One region of the Parvibaculum lavamentivorans DS-1 genome, then DNA from elsewhere that is predicted to be linked to it. Evidence: predicted binding sites of a transcription regulator. Region 1 holds the regulator's gene; each other region holds the start of a gene.
What was found. Region 1 encodes LexA, which represses DNA repair genes until DNA is damaged. Its sites were predicted from a motif close to TGTTCNNNNTGTGTTCNG; they were not measured.
Positions count from the first base shown of each region.

Region 2: a site for LexA is predicted at 3,222-3,239, ahead of uvrA (excinuclease ABC subunit UvrA). Genes of this name have one in related genera too.
Region 3: a site for LexA is predicted at 1,343-1,360, ahead of PLAV_RS08595 (helicase-related protein). Genes of this name have one in related genera too.

Region 1 covers NC_009719.1:3,386,029-3,392,867, forward strand. The annotation lists gene trpD (anthranilate phosphoribosyltransferase) at 1-331, shown strand, start outside; gene trpC (indole-3-glycerol phosphate synthase TrpC) at 324-1,121, shown strand; gene PLAV_RS16140 (GNAT family N-acetyltransferase) at 1,207-1,794, shown strand; gene kdsA (3-deoxy-8-phosphooctulonate synthase) at 1,798-2,646, shown strand; gene moaC (cyclic pyranopterin monophosphate synthase MoaC) at 2,692-3,174, shown strand; gene PLAV_RS16155 (molybdopterin molybdotransferase MoeA) at 3,178-4,389, shown strand; gene lexA (transcriptional repressor LexA) at 4,509-5,222, shown strand; gene PLAV_RS16165 (ComEC/Rec2 family competence protein) at 5,216-6,839, opposite strand, start outside.
Region 2 covers NC_009719.1:3,247,850-3,254,688, forward strand. The annotation lists gene uvrA (excinuclease ABC subunit UvrA) at 8-3,037, opposite strand; gene PLAV_RS15490 (hypothetical protein) at 3,268-3,540, shown strand; gene PLAV_RS15495 (single-stranded DNA-binding protein) at 3,631-4,110, shown strand; gene PLAV_RS15500 (protein phosphatase 2C domain-containing protein) at 4,134-4,991, shown strand; gene gyrA (DNA gyrase subunit A) at 5,289-6,839, shown strand, end outside.
Region 3 covers NC_009719.1:1,830,563-1,837,401, reverse strand. The annotation lists gene PLAV_RS08600 (acyl-CoA dehydrogenase family protein) at 1-1,084, opposite strand, end outside; gene PLAV_RS08595 (helicase-related protein) at 1,439-4,432, shown strand; gene PLAV_RS19310 (RNA-binding S4 domain-containing protein) at 4,438-4,833, shown strand; gene PLAV_RS08590 (tellurite resistance TerB family protein) at 4,890-5,354, shown strand; gene fdxA (ferredoxin FdxA) at 5,418-5,756, shown strand; gene PLAV_RS19875 (hypothetical protein) at 6,167-6,577, opposite strand; gene PLAV_RS19870 (CarD family transcriptional regulator) at 6,582-6,839, shown strand, end outside.

The DNA of each region.
Region 1 (6,839 bases):
GCCGAGCGCCGTCGCCGAGCTGAAGGGCGGCTCGATCCGCGTTTTCGAGGTAACGCCGGAGGATGCCGGCTTGCCGCGCGCCTCCATCGAAGACCTCAAGGGCGGCGACCCGGAACAAAATGCCGCTGCCATTCGCCGCCTTCTCGATGGCGAAGCCGGGGCCTACCGCGATATCGTCTTGCTCAATACAGCTGCCGCGCTCATCGTCTCGGGTAAGGCGGCAACCTTGAAGGAAGGTGCCGGCCTCGCGGCAAAGGCAATCGACAGCGGCGCGGCAAAGCAAACCCTCGCAAAGCTCGTCGCGGCGACGAACGGCAAGAACAATGTCTGACATTCTCGAAAAGATCGGCGCCTACAAGCTGGACGAGATCGCCGCCGCGAAGCGCGCCCGTCCGCTCGCCTCGGTCGAGGAGATGGCGCGCGCCGCCGGCTCCGTGCGCGGCTTCGCCTCCGCCCTTCGCGCCCGCGTCGACACGGGCGCCTACGCGCTCATCGCCGAAATCAAGAAGGCCAGCCCCTCCAAGGGTCTCATCCGCGCGGACTTCGATCCGCCGGCGCTTGCCCGTGCCTATCAGGCCGGCGGCGCCACCTGCCTTTCGATCCTCACCGACGGCCCCTCCTTCCAGGGCGCGCCGGACTATCTGTCCGACGCCCGCGCCGCCGTGTCGCTCCCCGTGCTCCGCAAGGATTTCATGTACGACACCTACCAGGTGGCGGAAGCCCGGGCGATGGGCGCCGACGCCATTCTCATCATCATGGCCGCGGTTTCGGACGCGCAGGCCCGCGAGATCGAGGAAGCCGCTTTCGGCTGGAAGATGGATGTGCTGGTCGAGGTTCACGACGAGGAGGAGCTCGCCCGCGCCGTCGAGCTGAAAAGTCCTCTCCTCGGGATCAACAACCGTAACCTCAAGACCTTCGAGACGACCCTCGCCACCACCGAGCGGCTCGCCCCCCTCGTCCCTTCGGGTCGGCTGCTCGTCGGCGAAAGCGGAATCTTCGCGCCGGACGACCTCACGCGTCTTTCAAAAGTTGGTGTACGGACGTTTCTCGTTGGCGAGAGCCTGATGCGGCAGACGGATGTGGAGGCAGCAACCCGTGCGTTGCTCGCTCCTCCCGCCTGACCGGGGATAAATACGGCCGCGCGCCTCTCGCGCCGGGCCGAAACCGGGGATAAGCGGGCTTCCTTTATCCCCGGCCTGTTTATTTTTGAACATCGTTTCATGCCCCATCGCGCCGTATGACGGTTTTGTGACAGTTGCGCGACAGTGGCTGCGGGACAACTCCATGAATTACCACATAAGACAGGCAAAACCTGAAGAGTTTCAACTGTTTGGCGCCATAGAACGGGCCGCAAGCAAGGCTTTCATCGAAGCAGGCCTTCCGGAGATCGCTTCGCATGAACCAACCGACATAAAATTCATCAAAGCCAACGCCCGCAGCGGTGTCGTATTCGTCTCTGTACTGAACGATAATCCGGTCGGGTTCATCCTCGCGGCGCCTCTGGACAGACCTTTCCATATCTTCGAATTGTCAGTCCATCCGGATCACGGACGCAAGGGTATGGGGCGTTCTCTCGTCGAATCCGTATGCGATTGGGCAAGGGAAAACGGCTCGAAATCCGTTACATTGTCGACCTTCCGCGACATCGTATGGAACGCACCGTTCTATGCCTCATGCGGTTTCAAGATCATTCCCGAGGATGAGTGGACGCCGGCCCTCCTCCTCGCGCATTATCACGAAGACGACATCGGACTGCCGCTCGACCGGCGATGTTTCATGCGCAAGGATCTGTAACAAATGAGCGTTCTCAACCTATCGAAGTGGAACATTGCAATCGGCGATGGTCAGCCGCTTTTCTGCATCGCGGGCCTCAATGTCCTCGAAGACAGAGACCTCGCATTCGAAACCGCGCGGCACCTGAAGGCCGTTATGGAGAAGCTCGAACTTCCCTTTGTTTTCAAGGCCAGCTTCGACAAGGCAAACCGTTCGTCCATCAAAAGCTATCGCGGCCCCGGCCTTGAAAAAGGCCTCGCCATTCTCGCCGAAGTGAAAGAGAAATTCGACCTCCCGATCGCGACCGACATTCACGACGAGACGCAGGCGGAGGCGGTTGCCGAAGTTGCAGACCTTGTGCAGATCCCGGCATTTCTCTGCCGCCAGACGGATCTCGTCGTTGCCGCCGCGCGCGCGACGCACAAGGCGGGTGGCCTTCTCCATGTGAAGAAAGGCCAGTTTCTCGCGCCCTGGGATTGCCGCAACATTGTTTCCAAAATCAAGGAAGCGGCAGGCGCCGATCTCACCATTCTCTGCGAACGCGGCTCTTCCTTCGGCTACAACAACCTCGTCGTCGACATGCTCGCCTTCGCCGAAATGAAAAAACTCGGAGTTCCCGTAACCATCGACGCGACACATGCTGTGCAGCTTCCGGGCGCCGATCCGCGCACCGGCGGCGCATCGACAGGCGGGCGGCGCGACGGCGTACCGATAATTGCCAAGGCCGCCGTGGCGGCAGGTGCGGACGGGGTGTTCCTCGAATTTCATCCCGAACCCGACAAGGCGCTTTGCGATCCATTGAGCTGTCTTCCGCTTGCAGGCGCCGAAGAACTTTTCGCAAGCCTCAAAGCCATTCGCGCGGCAGCAGTCTAGCGGATATACTTCCTCAACGCAGACAGCAGGAAGAAGAGGCGTTCCTTGGCCGCGAAGAAGCTTACGCATCTCGACGAAAAGGGCGCAGCCCGCATGGTCGACGTATCGTCGAAGCCCGTCACGTCGCGCAGCGCGACTGCCAAGGGCCGCGTTACAATGCAGCCTGCAACGCTGAAGCTGATCGCAGAAGACGGCCTCAAGAAAGGCAATGCGCTCGAAGTCGCGCGGCTTGCCGGCATCATGGCGGCAAAGCGCACAGCGGACCTCATTCCTCTTTGCCACCCGCTTGCCATTACCAAGGTCGAAGTCGATCTCAAGATGGACAAGAAGGCCGGAACCGTCGAGGTCGAGGCGACGGTGAAGGTGGCAGGCCAGACCGGCGTCGAAATGGAGGCTCTCACCGCAGTCAGTGTTACCTGCCTGACGCTCTACGACATGGCGAAAGCCGTCGATCGCGGCATGACGATCGGAGACATTCGTCTCACTCGAAAAACCGGCGGCAAGTCGGGCGACTACAAGGCAAAGTAGCTTATGGCACAGCACCCTCTCCTTCCCGTCGAGGAGGCGCGAGCCCGCATCATGGCGGCGCTCCGGACCACCGAGAAAGAGAGCTTGCCGCTTGCGCGGGTACTGGGACGTTTCCTGGCGGAAGAAGCGATAGCGCGGCGAACGCAGCCGCCTGCCGATCTCTCTGCCATGGACGGCTATGCGGTCCGTGCCGCCGATACGCTCACTGTGCCTGCGCGTTTGCGGGTCGTCGGAGAGGCGCCTGCAGGCGGCGCATATACTGAGCATCTGAATGAAGGCGAAGCCGTTCGCATCTTCACCGGTGCGCCTTTACCGCAAGGCGCCGATGCAGTCGTAATTCAGGAAGACACATCGCGCGAAGGCGATGTGGTGGTTATCGAAGAAACCGCGACAGCCGGGGACCACGTTCGTGTATGCGGTCTGGATTTCCGGACTGGCGATCCGGGCATGCCCGCTGGCCGCAAACTTTCGCCTGCCGACATCGCGCTTGCCGCCGCGATGAACCTTCCTCAACTCGAGGTTCGCAAGCAGCCTGTTATCGCCTTCTTCTCGACCGGCGACGAACTCGTGCGGCCGGGCGCGGAGCCTGGTCCGAACCAGATCATTTCCGCCAACAATGATGGTCTCGCGGCCCTCATTCTGGAGGCGGGCGGCATTCCCCTCGATCTCGGCATCGCACGCGACACTGTGGGCGACATTCGTGAAATAGCGGCGCGCGCGGAACATGCCGACATGCTGGTCACGCTTGGCGGTGCCTCGGTCGGCGACCACGATCTCGTTCAGGAAGCCCTCACGCCCCTCGGCCTCGACATCGATTTCTGGAAGATCGCGATGCGTCCTGGCAAGCCGTTGATATTCGGCAAGCTGGGCGACACGCCGATGCTCGGCCTCCCCGGCAATCCGGTATCCGCGCTCGTTTGCGCGATACTTTTTCTGCGTCCGGCCATCATCCGCATGCAGGGCGGCGATACAGCGTTGCATCTGACGCAAGCACGGCTTGGGGCGGACCTGCCGCAGAATGGCTCGAGGGAAGATTACATCAGGGCGGGCCTCGACCATGTGCCTGGCGAAATTCACGTCGCCACACCCTTCCCGATTCAGGACAGTTCCATGCTGTCGGTCCTGGCGGATGCCTCCTGTCTGATCGTCCGCAAGCCACACGCGGAAGCCGTGCAAGCGGGTGGAATCGTTACGGTTTTGCCGCTCCGACGCTGACTTATCCACAAATGCGCTTGACACCCTCGCGAGAACTAAACTAGAACAAGTTTCAACGTTTTTGTTTTGTTCCAAAGAGCCCCACAGGGCTCACAGGGCGACCGGAGGGGCTGAAGTCGATGCTGACACGCAAGCAACATGAGCTGCTGATGTTTATTCATGAGCGGATCAAGGAAGGCGGCGTTTCCCCCAGCTTCGATGAAATGAAAGAGGCGTTGGACCTTCGCTCCAAATCCGGCATTCACCGGCTCATCACCGCGCTGGAGGAACGAGGCTTTATCCGCCGCCTGCCCCATCGCGCTCGCGCACTTGAAATTCTCAAGCTTCCCGATGCGGCGTCCCCAAGCCTCGCCATGGCACGCGGACGGGGCTTTTCGCCGAGCGTTATCGAGGGCGGCGCGCAGCCCAAACCCAGCAGCCGGGACCTTGCCCCCGCACGCAGCTCCGGCGATACGATGACCCTCTCCGTCATGGGACGAATTGCTGCCGGCACACCGATCGAGGCATTGCAGGAAGAGAGCCATCAGGTCAGCGTGCCGCTGAACCTTCTCGGATCCGGGGAGCATTATGCGCTTGAGGTAAAAGGCGACTCGATGATCGAGGCCGGTATCCTCGACGGCGATACGGTTCTCATCCAGCGTTGCGATACAGCAACGAGCGGCGACATCGTCGTTGCACTCGTCGATGGCTATGAAGCCACCCTGAAGCGCCTGCGCAAGAAGGGAGATTCCATCGCTCTCGAAGCCGCAAATCCGGCCTATGAGACGCGTATCTTCGGACCTGACCGGGTCAAGGTTCAAGGAAAGCTCGTCGGCCTTCTTCGCCGCTACTGATCTCCGCGGCGCTGTACCCAAGGCCTGTTGCCGCGCGCCGCAAGCGATGTCGTCACATCAATACCGCCGCTTTCGGTGAAGGTCAGTGCTGTCGCACCGTTGCGCCAGAAGCTGAAATAATCCAGCAGCAGTCGCGCATCGCATTCGCGCCGGATGCGATATGGAACGGATATTTTCGCAATCACGATATCCGCCTTGGCGCAATCCTCAACCACCGCATCGAGTGTCCCGGCAAAAGCGATTACCGGGCGCCCCTCCTCCTTGTAGATGCACCCGTGCCTGTCACATGCGAGGGCTTCCGATTTCGACGCCTCTCTTGGCCGCCTTCCATCACCATCATGCCGCAGCCATTGTTCGGCGGCGTAGGCAGGGCGAGAGGATGTGAGCGCAAGCGATCCATTTGCCGTACGAACCGCAAAGAGTGCGGCATCGCGATCAATCAGGACATCCGGTCTTGAGGCTGCCCCCCAAAGCGCGAGCCCTGCCACCATTGGCACTATACCGGCAAAGCGCCACTTCTCGCGCCAGAGCGCAAGCCACAAACTGCCCAGCACAACAAGCAACAAAGCACCAAGCGGCGCCTCCGGCACTAGCCGGTCGGCGCCGTTCCAGCTCGCTACTTCGTGAGCGACAAGCAGCATGCCCTCTACACCTTTTCCCATTGCCCACAAAGCCGGACCGTCCAGGCCGAAGGGCATCAGAAGCAAGGAGAGAAGCGCCATAGGCATGACGACGATACCGACGAGCGGCATCGCGGCCATGTTGCCGGCGAGACCATAAAGAGCGATCCGGTTGAAGTGGTAGGCGGCGATAGCGCCCGTCGCTGCGCCGGCCACGATACTGGTCAACGCTATTCCCAGCACATACGAGCCGGCGAGCGCGGGCAAGGCTCCGAGGCCGGTGGCACGCGGCCTTGACGTCCAGCTCCGCATCCAGCTGCTCTCGTAGAAAGCGATCAAGGCGATCACTGCTGCGAAAGACATCTGAAAACTCGCCCCGATCAGACTGTCCGGCCGCCAGAGAAGGATAACCAGGGCTGCGAGCATGACATTCCGCATGGTCAGCGCCGGGCGGTCCAGAAGGATCGCGAGGAACATGAGCGAGATCATGATCCATGCGCGTTGCGTCGCTATCGCGGCACCCGAAATCAACAGGTAAAAAGTGGCGCCAAATAGTGCCGCTGCAGCTGCCCATTTCTTGATCGGATACCGAAGCGCCATACTTGGCCAAAGCGCAAGAGCGGCACGTACGACCCAAAAGACCGATCCGGCGAAAAGCACCATATGCAGGCCCGATATCGACAGCACATGGAAAATGCCCGCCGCCCGCAAATCTTCCGAAACATCGTCCGGGATGCTCGCCCGCTCTCCATTTATAAGGGCGGCCGCCACGGCGCCGCTGGTGCCCCCCACGACTGAGCGGATCCGTTCTCCAATCCTCATCCTCAGATCGGCGAGGACGGCGCGATCTCTTCCGGACGGTGGCGACAGTTCCTCGGGGAGCGTATAGGCGAAACCAACGGCGCCCATTCCGTCAAACCATGCCTGCCGGGCGTAATCGAACCCACCCGGCTGCACCGGTTCCGGCGGCGGCATCAGTCTCGCTCTGAGCGTAACC
Region 2 (6,839 bases), 140 kb from region 1:
AACGGCGCTAGCCGATCTTTTTTCGGCCCTTGACGCGGGCCGCCGGTTTGGGCGCGGCCTTGCGGGCACTTGTCTTGCTCTTCGCCGCGGCGCTTGCCTTGCGTGTCTTTGCGTTCGCTCCGGCGCTTTTGCCGGGCCGGCGCTTGAAGAGCTCTTTCAGATAGTGCCCGGTATAGGAGCGCGGTTCGGCCGCGACATCTTCCGGTGTACCCGCCGCCACGATCTCGCCACCGCCGTCGCCGCCTTCGGGGCCAAGGTCGAGGATCCAGTCGGCGGTCTTGATGACTTCGAGATTGTGTTCGATCACGACCACCGTGTTGCCGCTCTCGACCAGCTCATGCAGCACTTCAAGCAGCTTCGCCACGTCGTGGAAATGAAGTCCCGTGGTCGGCTCGTCGAGAATGTAGATCGTGCGGCCGGTCGCGCGCCGCGACAGTTCCTTGGCTAGCTTGATGCGCTGCGCCTCGCCGCCCGAAAGCGTCGTCGCCTGCTGGCCGACCTTGATATAGCCGAGGCCAACGCGCTGGAGGATTTCCATCTTGTCGCGCACCGCCGGCACGGCCTTGAAGAAGCTCGCCGCCTCATCCACCGTCATTTCCAGCACGTCGGCAATCGACTTGTCCTTGAATTTCACTTCCAGCGTCTCGCGGTTATAGCGGTGTCCGTGGCAGACATCGCACTCCACATAGACGTCGGGCAGGAAGTGCATTTCGATCTTGATGACGCCGTCGCCCTGGCAAGCTTCGCAGCGGCCTCCCTTCACGTTGAAGGAGAAGCGTCCCGGCTTGTAGCCGCGCGCGCGGCTTTCCGGCAGTTCGGCGAACCAGTCGCGAATGAAAGTGAACGAGCCCGTATAGGTCGCCGGGTTCGAGCGCGGCGTGCGGCCGATGGGCGACTGGTCGATGTCGATGATCTTGTCGAGATGTTCGAGCCCGAAAATCTCGTCGAAGGCGCCCGGGTGGTCGCGCGTATTGTTCAGGCGCCGCGACACGGCCTTGTAGATCGTTTCGATCAGGAGCGTCGACTTGCCGCCGCCCGACACGCCGGTAACGCAGGTGAAGGTGCCGAGCGGAATTTCCGCCGTCACATCCTTCAGATTGTTTTCCTTCGCGCCCGTCACCTTCAGCCATTTGCCATTGCCGGGGCGGCGTGTGGCGGGCAGGGGGATCTGCAGAAAACCCGTCAGGTACTGCCCGGTGAGGCTTTCAGGATTCGCCATGATGTCTTCGGGCGTTCCTTCCGCCACCACACGGCCGCCATGCACGCCCGCGCCCGGCCCCATGTCGACCACGTGATCGGCGACGCGGATCGCATCCTCGTCATGCTCCACCACGATCACCGTATTCCCGAGGTCGCGCAGCCGCTTCAGCGTCTCGAGCAGCCGGTCATTGTCGCGCTGGTGAAGGCCGATGGAAGGTTCGTCCAGCACATAGAGAACGCCCGTCAGGCCCGAACCGATCTGCGATGCGAGCCGGATGCGCTGGCTCTCGCCGCCGGACAATGTGCCGGAATTGCGCGCCAGCGTCAGATATTCGAGGCCGACATTGTTGAGGAAATGCAGCCGTTCGCGGATTTCCTTCAGCACCCGGCCGGCGATTTCGTTCTGCTTCGCCGTCAGGTGGCCGCCGAGTTCGGCGAACCATTTGTCGGCCGCGCGGATCGACATCTGCGAGACTTCGCCGATATGGCATTTGGCGATCTTCACGGAGAGCGCCTCCGGCTTCAGGCGGAAGCCGTGGCAGGCGTCGCAATCCGTGATGCCCTGATAGCGTTCGATTTCCTCTCGCGCCCAGGCGCTGTCCGTTTCTTTCCAGCGCCGCTCCAGATTGGGGATCACGCCCTCGAACGGCTTCTTCGTCTTGTAGGAGCGCATGCCGTCATCATAGGCAAAGGTCACGACTTCATCGCCGGAGCCGTAGAGGATCACCTCCTGCGCTTCTTCCGGCAGTTGCGACCAGGGCGCCGTCATCGAGAATTTGTACTGCTTCGCTAGCGCCATCAGCGTCTGCGTGTAATAGGGCGAGGTCGAGCGTGACCAGGGTGCGATGGCGCCCTTTTTCAGCGATAGGCCGTGATCCGGCACCACGAGGTCAGGGTCCATATAGAATTGCGTGCCGAGCCCGTCGCATTCCGGGCAGGCGCCGAACGGGTTGTTGAACGAAAAGAGCCGCGGCTCGATTTCATCGATGGTGAAGCCGGAGACGGGACAGGCAAACCGCGAGGAAAAAATGATCCGCTCCGCGTCCGCGCTTTTCTTGTCGTCTTTCGGGGCATCCGCCATTTCGATCACGGCAATGCCGTCCGCGAGATCGAGGGCGATTTCGAAGCTGTCGGCCAGCCGGTTGCCGAGATCGCCGCGCACGACGATGCGGTCCACCACCACGTCGATATCGTGCTTCAGCTTCTTGTTGAGCGCAGGCACGTCCGCGATCTCGTAGAAAGTGCCGTCCACCTTCACGCGCTGGAAGCCCTTCTTCTGCAGTTCGGCGAATTCCTTGCGGTATTCGCCCTTGCGGCCGCGCACGATCGGCGCCAGCAGGAAGAGCCGCGTGCCCTCCGGCAGCGCCATCACGCGGTCGACCATCTGCGTCACGGTCTGGCTTTCGATGGGCAGCCCCGTGGCGGGCGAATAGGGAATGCCGATGCGGGCCCAGAGGAGGCGCATATAGTCGTGAATTTCGGTGACGGTGCCGACCGTCGAGCGCGGGTTGCGCGAGGTTGTCTTCTGCTCAATGGAGATGGCGGGCGAGAGGCCGTCGATCTGGTCGACATCCGGCTTCTGCATCATCTCCAGGAATTGCCGCGCATAGGCCGACAGGCTTTCGACATAGCGGCGCTGGCCCTCGGCATAGATCGTGTCGAAGGCGAGCGACGACTTGCCGGAACCCGACAGGCCGGTAATCACGATCAGCTCGTCGCGCGGCAGTTCCACGCTTACATCGTGCAGATTGTGCTCGCGCGCGCCGACCACCCGGATAAAGCGGTTCTGCACGTCGCTATGCTTGTTGGGCGCGGATTTCTTCGAGGCGGTGCTCATCGGGCCGGAACTCTCACGGGCGCGGACTGCCTTGCGGGCGGCGCGCATCTTTCGCTACGGGGAATGTGGCTTGGTCTCAGGCATCATGTATGTAGGGCCGCAGGGGCAGCTTCAAGGGCCAAGACCCCGCGACATAAAAGAATCGCAGGACCCGGGAAGCATCTTGCCTCAAATTGCATGTTGTGAGAACATAATAAGAACAAACAGGCTTTCAAGGCGGCGGGGGACAGATGGGTTTGAATTTTGATACGCTCACTTATTCCGAAAGGCTCCAATCGGCTGGCGCTTCCAAGCAGCTGGCCGACGAACATGCAAAGCTGGCGCGCGACATGGTCATCGCCGATCTCGTTACCAAAGAGGATTTCCGGGCCGGCATGAATGCGCTGAAGTCCGAGCTGGAAGCCACGATGGCCAGACATGGCCTGCGAATGACCCTGTTGTTTGGCGGTATGATCGCTGGCGCGATGACTTTGCTGCTTGCTGCCATTCCTCTTGTCGTTTGATCCACAGCTTTTTTATCGAGATCGCTGGCCCATGACCGCACCTGCGGCTAGGGTCCGCGCAATAAACATCCAACCGGCGAGGGCGAGAACATGGCAGGCAGCGTCAACAAGGTCATCCTGATCGGCAATGTAGGCGCCGACCCCGAAATCCGCCGCACGCAGGACGGCAGGCCGATCGCCAACCTCCGCATCGCGACGTCGGAAAGCTGGCGCGACAAGAACACGGGCGAGCGCCGCGAGAAGACCGAGTGGCACCGCGTCGTCGTCTTCAACGAAGGCCTCTGCAAGGTCATCGAGCAATATGTGAAGAAGGGCGCCAAGCTTTACATCGAAGGCGCGCTCCAGACCCGTAAGTGGACCGACCAGTCCGGCGTCGAGAAATACTCCACCGAAATCGTGCTGCAGGGCTTCAACTCGACGCTGACCATGCTGGACGGCAAGGGTGGCGGCGGCTCTTCGGGCGGTGGCGGCGATTACGGCAGCGGCTCCGACGATTTCGGCGGCGGCAGCGGTGGCGGTTCCTCGCGCGGCAGCTTCAGCCAGGACCTCGACGACGAAATTCCGTTCTAGAGCTCCCTTTCCCGGGCTGCCTCATGCTTCGCATCGTCGAGACCTTGAGCGACCCCGGCAATCCGGACAAGGCGAATGAAGACGCCTTCGGTCATGCCGGCGCCCATGCCTGGGTGATCGACGGCGCGACCGATGTCGCCGACGGTCCGCTGATCGGCTCTGAGACCGGGGCGCACTGGCTTGCGCGGGAGGCGAGTGCGCTCTTCGCTGCCCATGCCGCGCGTTATGGCGCCGATCTTCACGGCCTTGTCCGTTTCACCATCGAGACGCTGGCGCTTCGCTTCGAGCAGGAACGTCTTCGCCCGCCGAACGGGCGCCACGAATGGCCGAGCGCGGCCATGGCGCTTCTCCACGCCGGCGAGGGAAAGCTCGCCTGTGCGAACTTCGCCGATTGCGGCCTTATCCTTCTCGACGATGACAGCGGCGAGGCGCGGGTCTTCGGTGTGCAGCACACCTCGCGCGAGGCGCGGGCCGTGAGCCGCACGGCGGAACTGATCGCCGCGCTCGCATCCGGCGAGAAGCCTTTCGACAATGAAGCCATCATGGCCTATCTGCGCGAAAGCCGTCGCCGCCAGAACACGGAAGAGGGATACTGGATCCTCGGCATAGACCCGAAAGCCGTCTCCCATATGCGCCATTGGGACATTCCGCTCTCGCGCCCCGTCACCGGCCTTCTCTTCAGCGACGGGTTCGGCTCCATCGTCTTCGACTATCACCGCATGGACCCGGCGGCGCTGGTGCGCCGTGCCGCGCTTGGCGGCCTCCGCTCCATCGCTGACGAGGTTCGTCGCATCGAGGCAATGGAGGATCCCGACTGTCTCGAACACCCCCGGTTCAAGCGCCATGACGACGCGACGGCGGTCCTTTTCCGCGTCGAATGAGAGGCTGCGGCGAAGGCTTTCTTCGGGCGGATTTTTCTCTTTTATTTCAGTGGGTTACAAGGCGCTATCCGGCGCGTTTGAAGTTGCCGTGATAGGGCGGAACTGCTAATCTCGCGGGCAGTCAACGAGAGGGATTCGGCGCCTGCCGGATGTCCTCTTTTTCGTTCCTTTCAGGGGTTGCGCGAGCCGCTTTCACAGGCCTTCGCGACAGCGCCCTCAACGTCAGAAAAACACTTGTCCGATACGCAAGACAGCGACATTCCGGGTGACGAGCCAGGCCCGGGCGACGATACCGGCATGGATAGTTTGAACGGTTCGGGCACGCCGCCCGGCGGTCCGGGCGGTCCTTCCGCCGGCGGTCCGCCGCCCGAGCGCGACGTCGCTCCCATCGCCATCGAAGATGAAATGCGCAGTTCCTATCTCGATTACGCGATGAGCGTGATCGTGAGCCGCGCGCTGCCCGATGCGCGGGACGGATTGAAGCCCGTGCACCGCCGCATCCTCTTTTCGATGAACGAAAACGGCTACGACTGGAACAAGCCCTATCGCAAGTCGGCCCGCGTCGTCGGTGACGTGATCGGTAAATACCATCCGCATGGCGACCAGTCGATTTACGACGCGCTGGTGCGCATGGCGCAGGATTTCTCCATGCGCCTGCCGCTCTTGGATGGGCAGGGCAATTTCGGTTCGGTGGACGGCGACCCGCCCGCCGCCATGCGATACACCGAAGTGCGCATGGCGAAGACGGCCCATGCGCTGCTCAACGACATCGACAAGAACACGATCGACTTCAAGGACAATTACGACGGCACCGAAAGGGAGCCCGTCGTTCTCCCCGCCGAATTGCCGAACCTTCTCGTCAATGGCGCGAACGGTATCGCCGTCGGCATGGCGACCAACATCCCGCCGCATAATCTCGGCGAGGTGATCGACGCCTGTATCGCGCTGATCGACAATCCTGACATCACGATAGATGAATTGATCGAGCATGTTCCCGCGCCCGATTTTCCGACCGGCGGCATCATGCTCGGCCGGCAGGGCGCGCGTCTTGCCTATCACACGGGCAAGGGCTCGGTCGTGGTGCGCGGCCGCGTCGAGTTCGAGGAAGTGCGAAAAGACCGTCAGGCGATCATCATTTCCGAAATTCCCTATCAGGTGAACAAGGCCTCGATGGTGGAAAAGATCGCCGACCTCGTGCGCGAGAAGCGCATCGAAGGCATCGCCGATCTGCGCGACGAGTCCGACCGCAACGGTATGCGCGTGGTGGTGGAGCTTCGCCGCGATGCCGTGCCGGATGTGGTGCTGAACCAGCTCTACCGGTTCTCGCCGTTGCAGCAGAGCTTCGGCTGCAACATGCTCGCGCTCGATCACGGGCGTCCCGAGCTGATGAACCTGAAGCAGTTCCTCGAAATCTTCGTCGCTTTCCGCGAGGAAGTGATTTCACGGCGAACCAAGTTCGAGCTCAACAAGGCGCGCGACCGCGCCCATGTCCTTGTCGGCCTCGCCATTGCCGTCGCCAATATCGATGAGGTCATCAAGCTCATCCGCACCGCGCCAGACCCGGCATCGGCCCGCGAAAGTCTGATGGCGCGCGACTGGCCGGCGCGGGACATTGCGCCGCTGATCGCGCTGATCGACGATCCGCGCCACCAGTTGCGTGAAGACGGCACCATCCGCATGTCGGAGGAGCAGGCCCGCGCCATTCTCGAACTCCGCCTGCAGCGCCTCACCGCGCTTGGCCGCGATGAAATCGGCGACGAACTGAAGGGTCTGGGCGAGCGGATCGAGGATTATCTCTCGATCCTGCGTTCGCGTGCCCGCGTGCTCGACATCATGCGTACCGAGCTG
Region 3 (6,839 bases), 1.6 Mb from region 1:
CGCGGTAGTTGCACATTGAAACCTTGTCGGAGAGATGACGGGCGACATCCTTCTTCGACATCTGGTCCATTTGCCATGCGGTCTTGTAGACGAGATTGCGGATCATCTCGCATTCGGTATGAGCTTCGATGAGCGGAAACTGGATTGCCTGATTGGCCGCCAGCGGCTTGCCGAATGGCTTGCGCTGCTTGGCGTATTTCACGCTCTCATTGATGCAGAATTGCGCTGCGCCAACACCCGACGCCGCCTGCCGGATCCGGTTTTCATGCACAAAATGTTGAGCAAGCTCGAGCCCGCGTTCCGGATCGCCAAGGATTGCATCTTCCGGCACCCAGACATTGGTGAAAGAGACGCGCGGATGGTCTGTGGGCATGTTGAAGGTCCACAGATATTCCTCGATCTTCACGCCCGGCGTATCCGTCGGCACGATGAAGCAGGTGATGCCGAGCGGGTCGCCATCCTGTCCGCTGGTCCGCGCGAACACGAAGTCATGCGTCGCCACGTGCATGCCGGTGTTCCACATCTTCATGCCGTTGATGACCCAGCCATCCTTGCCGTCGCGCTTTTCGCGGCGGCCTCTGGTTTCCATCCAGGTCGCATCGGAACCGTGTTCCGGTTCGGTAAGCCCGAAGGCAACGCGGACGGAACCGTCAAGCGATCCCGGAATGAAGACCTTCCGCTGCTCTTCGGTGCCGAAATCGCGGAACATCAGGACGGTGGGAAAATTACCCACGATGGAGGTTTCGTTCTGCAAATCGTTGAACAGGCCGAGCCCCTTGGCGGCAAGGTGCTCGCGGATGACGGCCATGCCGAGATTCGTGCCGTCCTTCCCGCCATATTCCTTTGGCAGCGCATAGCGCAGATGGCCTGCCTTGTCGGCCAGCTTCCGCATCTCGCCCAGAAGCGCCTCCCAGTCGTGGCGCGGCAACCCCTGATTGTCCCAATCGGTGCGCGCATGTTCGCGGCGATGATCGAAGAAACGATCATTGTCATCGCGCGACTGCAGCGGCTTGATTTCCTTCTCGATGAAGTCGTCGAGAACCTTGAGATAGTCGGTAACGTCTTTTGGGATCGTGAAATCCATACCTGGCTCCTCCCTCATACACTGGGCTCTTTCGGCCCGTGCGGTGCGATTTCGATGTCGATGCGGAACACTATAGACCCCGGTCCATTATACTAAAGAGCAGCGGACGGGCGCCCGGACAAAGACCCGCCGCGACGTTGCGGAAGGGCTCGTTAAAAATTTCTGTTAACGTTTTGTCTGCCTAAATCATTGTCGCAGCACAAGATTTAGCCGTGAACGAAGCCGGAAGATCGCTCGGTCACCGATTCGGACCCGGTTCGTTCGCTCAATGGTCCAATCGTTAATCGCATACCGGTTAACGGCGTCCCGGCACTTGCGCCGGTCCTTTTTTACGCGGAAGGTGCGGGTGAAAACATGAGTACCGCGTCCCTCCAGACTGTCATCGGCCGCGCACGCGACGGCCTAGCCGAACGCCGCCGCGTAACCGCGGTGCTTGGCCCCACGAACACCGGGAAGACTCATCTCGCCATCGAACGAATGATGGCGCACCGGACCGGCATGATCGGCCTGCCATTGCGCCTGCTCGCGCGCGAGGTCTATGACCGCGTCGTCAAGGCAAAGGGTGCCCGGGAGGTCGCGCTCATTACCGGCGAGGAAAAGATACTCCCCCCCACCGCGCGCTATTACGTTTGCACCGTCGAGGCGATGCCGCTCGATCTCGAGGTCGACTTTCTGGCAATCGACGAAATCCAGCTCGCGGCCGACCGCGAGCGCGGCCACACATTTACCGACCGGCTGCTCCGCGCCCGCGGTCATTCCGAAACGATGATGCTCGGCTCGGAAACCGTGAGAGGACTGATCCAGAAGCTTCTTCCCGATACGCTGTTCATCAGCCGCCCGCGTTTTTCCGAGCTGTCCTGGACGGGCTCGAAGAAGATCACACGATTGCCCCGCCGGTCGGCCATCGTGGCTTTCTCCGCGGATCAGGTTTATGCAATTGCCGAACTTATCCGCCGTCAGCGGGGCGGCGCTGCCGTCGTCATGGGTGCATTGAGCCCCCGCACCCGCAACGCGCAGGTTGCGCTCTATCAATCGGGCGATGTCGATTTCCTCGTAGCCACCGACGCCATCGGCATGGGCTTGAACATGGATGTCGACCACGTGGCCTTCGCGTCGACGGAAAAATTCGACGGGCGCCTGCACCGGCCGCTGCATGTCGCCGAACTGGCCCAGATCGCCGGGCGCGCGGGCCGCCACATGAACAACGGCACTTTCGGCGTGACGGGCGAGGCTGGACCGCTATCCGACGAAATCGTTTCACGGATCGAAAACCATCAGTTCGAACCGGAGCGAGTATTTCAGTGGCGAAATCCGCACCTGGAATTTGGCAGCGTCGCGGCTCTGATGCGCAGCCTCGAAATGCCGCCAGGAAGACCGGGGCTGGCGCGCGCCCCGATAGCCAACGATCTGGAGGCACTGACGCGCATGAGCCGCGATCAGGATGTTCAGAATCTGGCCCGCTCGCCCGCCGCCATCCGCCGCCTGTGGGAGGTTGCGCAGGTCCCGGACTTCCGGAAGACGCTGGCAAGCGAACATGCGACCCTTCTGACGCGGCTCTATCTTTTCCTTATGGAACCCGGGGGCGGAACCGAAGCGCGCATCCCGGACGACTGGCTCGACCGTCAGATGAAAACGCTGGAGCGCACCGATGGCGACATCGACATGCTTTCGGCCCGCCTCGCTCACATCCGGACTTGGACCTATGTGGCGAACCGCGCCGATTGGCTGCACAATCCTGTGCATTGGCAGGAGCGCACGCGTACGATAGAGGATAGGCTGTCTGACGCTCTGCACGAGCGATTGACGCAGCGGTTCATCGACCGGCGCACAAGCGTATTGATGAAACGGCTGCGCCAGAACGAGGATCTTATGGCGGCAGTGAACGGTGACGGCGAAGTATTGGTAGAAGGCGAGTATGTAGGACGCCTTCAGGGATTTGTATTCGTGCCCGATCCACGGGCCGAGGGAGAACAGGGCCGTGTGCTGCGCGCTGCGGCAAATCAGGCACTGACGGGCGAAATCGCCGACCGGGCACAAAGGCTGACGGTTGCGCCGGATGCCGAAATCACCCTTTCCGAGCATGGCCGCATCCTCTGGGCCGGCCATCCAGTCGCCGAACTGAAAAGCGGGGATGCGCCCCTTGCACCGCGCGTAGAACTTGTCGCGGGCGAAGAACTGAACGGTCCCGCCCGGGAAAGCGTGCAGACGCGCCTGGAAGCCTGGCTCAAGATGCATATAACCAACGTGCTGGCGCCGCTGGTCTCGCTGCGCGACGCCACCGATGTGGAAGGCCTCGCACGTGGCATCGCATTCCGCCTCGTTGAGAACCTTGGCTCTGTGAAGCGCGATCAGGTGGCGGAGGATGTCCGTCTGCTGGACCAGGCCGCGCGCGGCCAGCTGCGCAAGCATGGGGTTCGCTTCGGCGCTTATTCCGTATTCATGCCCGCCCTGCTGAAGCCGGCGCCGGCGCGATTGCTTCTGACGCTGTGGTCCCTGACGCGCAAGGATCTGGACGATCCCTTCTCGGGGCTTCCCCCTTCGCCGGCGCCCGGCCTTACCTCGGTGCCTGCCGACACGGCAGCGCCGCAAGGCTTCTACGAAGCTCTCGGCTTTCGCGTCTGCGGCACCCGCGCCGTCCGCCTCGACATGCTGGAACGTGTTGCCGACATCATTCGCCCCGTCATAGCCGCTCGCAGCTTCAATGGCGGCTTTGTCGTGACGCCCGACATGATGTCGCTCGTAGGCTGTTCCGGCGAAGAATTCGCCGGTTTGCTGCGCGGGCTCGGCTATCGCTCGCAGCTTGAAAAGATAACGCCCCCTGCCCCTCCGGCGCATCCGTCACAGGAGCCGGAAGCGGTTCCCGGGGATCAGGCTTCCGCAGGCACTGTCTCCACGGTTAATGAGACGGCTGCCGCGGCTGAAACGCCCGAACAAGCGGCTGAGTCACAAGAACAGGAAACGGCTCCTTCCCCCGAAGCCGAAGAGATGAAACCGTCCGAAGCCAGCCCCGCTGCCGCGGCGGCCGATAGCTCAGCGGAAGCCGCGCCCCTCGAAGCGGAGGCTCCTGCCGAGCCCTCCGCCACTGCCGAACCGGTGGAAATGGAAATCTGGCGGCCGGCGCGCCGGAAAAGTGGCGGCAGGCCAAAAGAGGATCAGAGGAAGCCGAGGCGCGACAAGCAGAAGCCGGAACATCGAAACGAGCACCGAGGCAAGCCGTCCCGCCGTGAGGGCCGCCAGGAACAGCGCCCGGAAGCGCCGCGCAAGCCGCGTGAGCGGGAACGCCAGCCAGACCCGGATTCGCCCTTCGCAGCCCTTGCTGTTCTCAAAGAACGCGCCCGCGGCAACTGATTGCCATGGACGACCCGGCAGGGCAGCCCGGACAACGCATCGACCGCTGGCTCTGGTATGCGCGGTTTCTGAAAAGCCGCTCACTCGCCGCAACGCTTGTGCAGTCGGGGCGGCTGCGGCTGAGCGGACAGCGAATCTCAAAGGCAAGCCGTCTGGTTCGAGCGGGGGATATTCTTACTTTCCCTCTCGGACCCCATATCAGGGTTATAAAAATCCTTCATTTGGGGACACGGCGCGGCCCGGCGCCGGAGGCAGCCCTTCTATATGAGGATCTTGATCCTCCTTCCCCTCTGCCCCCAAAAGCCGACCGTGAAACGGCGGCGGAAAGTCGCCCGGCCGGAACCGGAAGGCCGACGAAGAAGGAAGGTCGGCGAACGGCCACGCTGAAAAGTGGAAGGTAATTTACATTTTATTGTGTAGTTGAATACGTCTTCCGCATCCGGTAGGTGAAATACCCATGCTTGGAACGCTAAAATCTTTTCTGCTCGGCGCCACAACCGAAAGCGAAGCGCCAGGACCGGACGATCTGCAGATCGCGGTGGTGGCACTGTTGATCCGCGCCGCCACGTCTGACGCGAATTTCGGCGACGAGGAGCGCGCTGCGATCCGGCGGATATCCGCCGATTCTTTCGGCCTCCCGCCCGAGGAAGTTACGGAACTGATTGCGGCTGCAGAGGGAGAAGAAGCGGAGACGCTCGATCTTCATCGCTGGACGCAGGCGATCAAGGCCTCTTATAGCGAGGAAGACCGCGTCGGATTGATCGAAAAGATGTGGGAAGTGGTCTATGCGGATGGCGTGCTGGACGATTACGAAGCCAATTTGTTGCGGCGCGTCGCGGGGTTGATATACGTTCCCGACCGCACATGCGGGCAGGCGCGCCAGCGTGTCATGGCGCGGCTGGGGATAGCGCCAAAGCAGTGACAGAATAAGGGGCAAGTCCCCGAGAGATGCCGGCGTTCAGCCCGCCGTGCAATGGAGAGTGCGATGACCTATATCGTGACCGATGCCTGCATCCGCTGCAAATATATGGATTGCGTGGAGGTCTGCCCCGTCGACTGCTTTTACGAGGGCGAGAACATGCTGGTCATCCATCCCGACGAATGCATCGATTGCGGCGTCTGCGAGCCTGAATGCCCGGCGGAAGCGATCAAACCCGACACCGAGCCGGGCCTTGAAAAATGGCTGGAACTCAACACTGAATACGCCAGTAAATGGCCGAATATCACCATAAAGCGCGATCCGCCGGCTGATGCTGACGATTGGCAGGGCGTAAGCGGCAAATTTGAAGAACACTTCAGCGCGGAGCCTGGCGAGGGCGACTGAGCCCGGCAAAAGGCGCAGGAATCTGCGAAGAACGCCGCCTATCCTACTGTGTTAACTATCCTTTTGCGGCCCTGCCTTCCAAAGCGGGGTATTCTGTGCTATATATATCGCATTGAGAATTCCTGCGAACGCGGAGCTTGGTCCGAGACGTGTTGCTCATCTGAACTGTGTAGCCGGTGTTCCACGTGTCGTTTGCCTTTTGATAACGAACCGCTTTCCGGCAGTCATTCAACATGGCGAATTGGTTTAATCGGACCCCGATGGGAACCCTCGTATTTCACGGCTGAACGTCAGAACCGGAACAGGGTTTCGGCTCGGAATCTTCGTCGGGCAGAGCACCGGCCTGGAAATCGTTCGCGGAAGCAGAAAATACGGTCGGCAAGGAAGACAAGGCGTCTTCCAACCGGCCTTCAGGAATGAGAAAGGCTGGGTAAAGGAAAGACGATGGCGAGCACAAAGAAGAAAGCACCCAAGTCCAAACCCGCGCCTGCGAAGTCCAAAGCGGCGGTAAAGCCCGTTAAAGTTCGCGCCAAGGCGGCGAGCGCCAAGACCAACGCGACCAAGAAATCGGCGCCTGCAAAGGCAAAGGCTGCGGCAAAGCCCGCCGCCAAGGCGAAGGCAGCCACGAAGCCCGCAAAGGCGAAAGCGGCTCCGAAGACAGCTGCCAAGCCGGCCGCGAAAGCCGCCCCCGCGAAACCCGCAAAGGCAAAGGCTGCGCCCGCAAAACCGGCTGCAAAGAAAAAGGCGACCGCGAAAAAGCCGGAACTGAAGGCTCCGCCGCCGAAAGCTGCCGGAACGAAGCCCACCAATGCCGCGAGCAAATTGATGGCGGCGGCGAAAAGCCGCGCGGAGAAGGCACGGACGGAAGAAACGGCGGCCGCCAAGGAATTGGCGGCAAAGCAGGCTGCGACTGAAGCTGCCGCGAAAGCGAAAGCCGAAGCAACGAAACCCGCCGCCCCGCGCGCAAATTTCAAGGCGAAGGAATTCGTCGTTTACCCCGCTCACGGCGTCGGCCAGATCCTCGATATCGAGGAACAGGAAGTCGCCGGCCACAAGCTGGAACTTTTCGTCATCAACTTCGAC